DNA from 2 places in the Pseudomonas sp. AC255 genome. Region 1 is predicted to be linked to the other one. Evidence: predicted binding sites of a transcription regulator. Region 1 holds the regulator's gene; the other holds the start of a gene.
The links. The regulator sigma-54, encoded in region 1, starts transcription at its own class of promoters, with help from an activator protein. The targets are predictions, from matches to a motif close to ANTGGCATNNANNTTGCTNT.
Positions count from the first base shown of each region.

Region 2: flgB (flagellar basal body rod protein FlgB) is a predicted target of sigma-54. The motif match lies at 1,714-1,733, and genes of this name have one in related genera.

Region 1 covers NZ_OZ409841.1:4,314,525-4,317,729, forward strand. Annotated here, with positions in the region: gene lptA (lipopolysaccharide transport periplasmic protein LptA) at 1-199, shown strand, start outside; gene lptB (LPS export ABC transporter ATP-binding protein) at 199-924, shown strand; gene ACZZ0K_RS19635 (RNA polymerase factor sigma-54) at 1,091-2,581, shown strand; gene hpf (ribosome hibernation-promoting factor, HPF/YfiA family) at 2,655-2,963, shown strand; partial or broken gene ptsN (PTS IIA-like nitrogen regulatory protein PtsN) at 2,975-3,205, shown strand, end outside.
Region 2 covers NZ_OZ409841.1:924,432-927,636, forward strand. Annotated here, with positions in the region: gene ACZZ0K_RS04340 (chemotaxis protein CheV) at 1-562, shown strand, start outside; gene cheR (protein-glutamate O-methyltransferase CheR) at 609-1,436, shown strand; gene flgB (flagellar basal body rod protein FlgB) at 1,774-2,184, shown strand; gene flgC (flagellar basal body rod protein FlgC) at 2,188-2,631, shown strand; gene flgD (flagellar hook assembly protein FlgD) at 2,647-3,205, shown strand, end outside.

The sequences.
Region 1 (3,205 bases):
GAACCGGGTGGTGCTGATCGACAAGGCCAAGGTTATCGACAAGGATAACAACGTCACCCAGGGCGAAAAAATCGTCTACGACACCGTGAAGAAGCTGGCCAGCGCCGGTCGCGCCACGGGCAGCAAGGTCACCGAATCGCGTCCGCGCATCGACATGGTGATCCAGCCGAAGAAGAAAACCGAAGAGAAATCCCAGTAATGGCAACTCTGAAAGCTCAGCACCTGGCCAAGGCCTATAAAAGCCGCCAGGTCGTGCGTGACGTCAGCCTGTCGATCGACAGCGGGCAGATCGTCGGCTTGCTCGGTCCGAACGGCGCCGGCAAGACTACGTGCTTCTACATGATCGTTGGCCTGGTGCAGGCAGATCAGGGCCGTGTGCTGATCGATGATCTGGACGTCAGCCACCAGCCGATGCACGGCCGCGCCAAGGCCGGTATCGGCTATCTGCCGCAAGAAGCGTCGATCTTCCGTAAACTGTCGGTCGCCGACAACATCATGGCGATCCTCGAGACCCGCCCGGAGCTGGACAAGGCCGGTCGTCGCAAGGAGCTGGAAAGCCTGCTGCAGGAATTCCACATCAGCCACATCCGCGACAACCTCGGCATGAGCCTGTCCGGCGGTGAGCGTCGCCGGGTGGAAATCGCTCGCGCCCTGGCCACTGCACCCAAGTTCATCCTGCTCGACGAACCGTTCGCCGGTGTCGACCCGATCTCGGTCGGCGACATCAAGCAGATCATCCATCACCTCAAGGCCAAGGGCATCGGCGTGCTGATCACCGACCACAACGTGCGTGAGACGCTGGATATCTGCGAAACCGCTTACATCGTCAACGACGGTCAACTGATCGCTGAAGGCGATGCCGAGACCATCCTGGCCAACGATCTGGTCAAGGAAGTTTATCTGGGTCACGAGTTCCGCCTGTAAGCGCGACAGCGCTGTATCGATTCAAGGCGCATTTATCCGCTTTAATTGTTACAGCGCTCTAGGCAAACACTTCAGTTTCAGGCATATAATTTGCTTAAGTTTGGCGCTTCGGCGCCCTGTAGTGGATGGCGCAAAGCGCCGGCGAATAAGGTGTTAAGCCCCTGCCATGAAACCATCGCTAGTCTTGAGAATGGGCCAGCAGCTGACGATGACACCGCAGCTGCAACAGGCCATCCGCCTGCTCCAATTGTCGACCCTGGACCTGCAACAGGAGATCCAGGAGGCTCTGGAATCCAATCCGATGCTCGAGCGCCAGGAAGAAGGCGACGACTTCGACAACGCCGATCCGCTGGCCGACAACGCCGAACAGAAGCCCGCCGAGATCCAGGAACCCTCCTACCAGGAAACCGCCCCGACGGTGGATAACCTCGAGGATGGCGATTGGAACGAGCGCATCCCCAACGAACTGCCAGTGGATACCGCCTGGGAAGACGTCTACCAGACCAGCGCCAGCAGCCTGCCGAGCAGCGATGACGATGAGTGGGATTTCACCACCCGCACGTCCGCCGGAGAGAGCCTGCAAAGCCATCTGCTCTGGCAACTGAACCTGGCACCGATGTCCGACACCGATCGCCTGATCGCCGTGACTCTGATCGACTGCATCAACAATCAGGGCTATCTGGACGAAACACTCGAAGAGATTCTTGAAGCGTTCGACCCGGAACTAGACATCGAGCTCGACGAAATCGAAGCCGTCCTGCATCGCATCCAGCAATTCGAGCCCGCCGGTATCGGCGCCCGCAACCTCAGCGAATGCCTGCTGCTGCAACTGCGCCAGCTGCCCGCGAAGACGCCGTGGCTGACCGAGGCCAAGCGTCTGGTCGCCGATTACATCGACCTGCTCGGCAGCCGCGATTACAGCCAGTTGATGCGGCGCATGAAGCTCAAGGAAGACGAGCTGCGCCAGGTCATCGAACTGGTGCAAAGCCTCAATCCGCGTCCCGGTTCACAGATCGAGTCGACCGAAGCCGAATACGTCATTCCCGACGTGATCGTGCGCAAGGACAACGAGCGCTGGCTGGTCGAGCTGAACCAGGAATCGGTGCCTCGCCTGCGCGTCAACGCCCAGTACGCCGGTTTTGTGAAGCGTGCCGACACCAGCGCCGACAACACTTTCATGCGCAACCAGTTGCAGGAGGCCCGCTGGTTCATCAAGAGCCTGCAGAGCCGCAACGAAACCCTGATGAAAGTGGCCACGCAGATCGTCGAACATCAGCGCGGCTTCCTCGAGTACGGCGACGAAGCAATGAAGCCGTTGGTATTGCATGACATCGCCGAAGCGGTCGGCATGCACGAATCGACGATTTCCCGGGTGACCACACAAAAATTCATGCATACCCCGCGCGGTATTTATGAGCTGAAATACTTTTTCTCCAGCCACGTCAGCACCTCCGAAGGCGGCGAATGCTCGTCCACGGCGATCCGCGCGATCATCAAGAAACTGGTCGCTGCGGAAAATCAGAAAAAGCCGTTGAGTGACAGCAAGATCGCTGGTTTACTGGAGGCACAAGGCATTCAGGTGGCTCGCCGCACCGTCGCCAAGTACCGCGAATCCCTCGGAATCGCGCCTTCGAGCGAACGCAAGCGGTTGATGTAAGCCACGTTACAGCGTTCCAGTGGCAGGCTTTTCGGCCTGCCGCTTTATGCACTGGCAACGAAGGAGAAGCTGTATGCAAGTCAACATCAGTGGACACCAACTGGAAGTGACCCAACCTCTGCGTTCCTACATCGAGGAAAAACTCCAGCGACTGGAGCGACATTTCGACAAGATCACCAACGTGCAGGTCACGATGTGCGTCGAAAAGCTGAAACAGAAGATCGAAGCCACCTTGCATATTCCCGGCAGTGAAGTGGTCGCAAACGCAGAAGATACCGACATGTACGCTGCGATCGACTCACTTACCGACAAGCTGGATCGCCAACTCAAAAAGCATAAGGAAAAGACCCAGAGCCTCCTCCAGGGCGCGACCGGTCGTTAACACCCCTATCCATGATCCGACTTGAAACCATCCTGACCCCCGGCCGTTCCCAAGTGAACGCGCCGGGCGGCAGCAAGAAAAAGCCCTCGAACAGATTGCCAACCTGATCCACCGCGAAGTGCCGGATCTGGCGATGCAGGATGTCTTCGAGGCGCTGATCGCCCGTGAAAAACTCGGCTCCACCGGTTTTGGCAACGGCATCGCCATTCCCCACTGCCGCCTCAAGGGCTGCGCGGGGCCAG
Region 2 (3,205 bases), 3.4 Mb from region 1:
CAAGGGCACCGGTCGCGATCACTACCTGACCGCTGTGACGCGGGTCGACAACCAGTTGGTCGAAATCATCGACGTCGAGAAGGTGCTGGCCGAAGTGGCGCCGACGCCGGAAGCGATTTCGGTGGGCGTGGTCGATGTCGAGACGCAGACCAAGGCATTGTCGCTGCGGGTGCTGACGGTCGATGACTCGTCGGTGGCGCGCAAGCAGGTCACGCGTTGTCTGCAGACCATCGGTGTCGAAGTGGTGGCGCTGAACGACGGCAAGCAGGCGCTGGATTACCTGCGCAAGCTGGTCGACGAGGGCAAGAAGCCGGAAGAAGAGTTCCTGATGATGATTTCCGACATCGAGATGCCGGAGATGGACGGGTACACCCTGACGGCGGAAATCCGCGGCGACGCACGCATGCAAAAGCTCCATATCATCCTGCATACTTCGTTGTCGGGGGTATTCAATCAGGCGATGGTGAAGAAAGTCGGTGCTGATGACTTTCTGGCCAAATTCCGTCCTGATGACCTCGCATCCCGGGTAGTCGACCGGATCAAAGCAGCAGATATCAGCTAGGGACCTTCTGTCCCTGGCGGTCAACACGATTTAAGAGGCGGCATCATTGTCTACGGGTAATTTGGATTTCGAACAGTTCCGGGTCTTCCTGGAAAAAGCCTGTGGCATTCTGCTCGGTGAAAACAAGCAGTATCTGGTCTCGAGCCGTCTCAACAAACTGATGGAGCAGCAAGGCATCAAGTCCCTGGGTGAGCTGGTGCAGCGCATCCAGACCCAGCCGCGCAGCGGTTTGCGCGAGCAGGTGGTCGATGCCATGACGACTAACGAAACCCTGTGGTTTCGCGACACCTATCCGTTTGAAGTCTTGAAGAACAAGGTACTGCCGGAAGCGATCAAGGCCAGCCCCAACCAGCGTCTGCGGATCTGGTCGGCGGCCTGCTCGTCGGGACAGGAACCGTACTCGCTGTCGATGTCGATCGACGAGTTCGAGCGCAGCAACCTGGGTCAGTTGAAGATGGGTGTGCAGATCGTTGCCACCGATCTGTCGGGCCTGATGCTCAACAACTGCAAGACCGGCGAGTACGACAGCCTGGCCATCGGTCGTGGCCTGTCGCCGGAACGCCTGCAACGCTACTTCGACCCGAAAGGGCCGGGGCGCTGGGTGGTCAAGGCGCCGATCAAGAGCCGGGTGGAATTCCGCTCGTTCAACCTGCTCGACAGCTATGCGGCGCTGGGCAAGTTCGACATCGTGTTCTGCCGCAACGTGCTGATCTACTTCTCTGCCGAAGTGAAGAAGGACATCCTGTTGCGCATTCACAGCACGTTGAAGCCGGGCGGGTATCTGTTCCTTGGCGCTTCGGAAGCGCTGAACGGATTGCCGGATCATTACCAGATGGTTCAGTGCAGCCCGGGGATTATCTACAAGGCGAAATAAGCGGTTTGCGGCAATACAAAAAACGGGAGGCCTTCAAAGCCTCCCTTTTTTTACCTGACACCGCACCCGTGTAGGAGCTGCCGAAGGCTGCGATCTTTTGATGTTGCTTTTTAAAGACCAAGATCAAAAGATCGCAGCCTTCGGCAGCTCCTACAGGTTCGGTGTTGGCAGGCGACAGCGGCAGAAAAGCGGCATCCGGCGGTAACCGGTTGCCGCTTTTCTGGCATTGCCGCTTTGCCTGTCAGGCGCAAAGCCCCGGAATACGGGGCTTTGATCATTTGGCACGGCGCTTGCTAAAGCTCAGATACGAAAAACCGGTCACCTGAAGGTTCCCGACATGAGCATCAGCTTCGACAAAGCGCTGGGCATTCACGAAAAGGCATTGGGCTTCCGCGCCCAGCGTGCCGAAGTGCTGGCCAACAACATCGCCAACGCCGACACCCCGAACTACAAAGCGCGGGATCTGGATTTCTCCAAAGTGCTCGAAGCACAGACCGAGAAGACCAAGACCGGCGGCCACTTTGCCCTGAACATGACCAACAGCCGGCACATCGAGGCTGAAGGGCTGGGCAACGGCGACGAGTCGCTGATGTATCGCACGCCGATGCAGCCTTCGATCGATCAGAACACCGTCGACGCTCAACTGGAACAGTCGAACTACGCGGAAAACGCTGTCGGCTTCCAGGCCAGCTTCACCTTGCTCAACAGCAAATTCAAAGGGCTGGTGTCAGCCCTGCGCGGAGAATAATCCATGTCCCTGTCCAGCGTTTTCAACATTGCCGGCAGCGGCATGAGCGCGCAGACCACGCGTCTGAACACCGTGGCCTCGAACATCGCCAACGCCGAAACCGTTTCGTCGAGCATCGACCAGACCTACCGCGCCCGTCATCCGGTGTTCGCCACCATGTTCCAGGGCGGCCAGGCCGGCGGCAGCAATTCGCTGTTCCAGAACCAGGACGCGGCCGGGCAGGGCGTGCAGGTGCTTGGCGTCGTCGAAGACCAGAGCAACCTCGAAGCGCGCTACGAGCCGAACCATCCGGCCGCCGACGCCAAGGGCTACGTCTACTACCCGAACGTCAACGTGGTGGAAGAAATGGCTGACATGATTTCCGCGAGCCGCTCGTTCCAGACCAACGCGGAAATGATGAACACCGCCAAAACCATGATGCAGAAGGTACTGACCCTCGGTCAGTAATAAGGGGCGACTGCCATGAGCGTTACGGATACCACCAGCAGCCTGAGCATGAACGACATCCTGGCCAACTCGTCGAAGAAGGCCAGCAGCACGACGTCGGGCGGCATCGCTTCGGCGACCAACAGTGCCACAGGCGGCCAGGCGCTGGGCAAGGATGCTTTCCTGCAATTGCTGGTCACCCAGCTGAAAAACCAGAACCCGCTCGACCCGCAGGACAACAGCGCCTTCGTCGCGCAGTTGGCGCAGTTCAGCAGCCTTGAAGGCATCACCACGCTGAACTCCACTGTCAGTGGCCTTGCCGGCAACTACAACTCGTCGCAGGCGTTGCAAGCGTCGTCGCTGGTCGGTCGCAACGTGATCGTGCAGACCAACACCGCCCAGCTCGATGACCCGAGCAAAGGCCTGACCGGTTCGGTCACCGTGCCTTCGTCGATTGCCGGCGGCACCGTGACCATCACCGACAAGGACGGCAAGACCGTGCGCACCATCGACCTGGGCAGCCGCGCTGCCGGCGATGCCAGTTTCACTTGGGACGGCAAGGACACCGCCGGCACCGTGGTTCCGGTCGGCACTT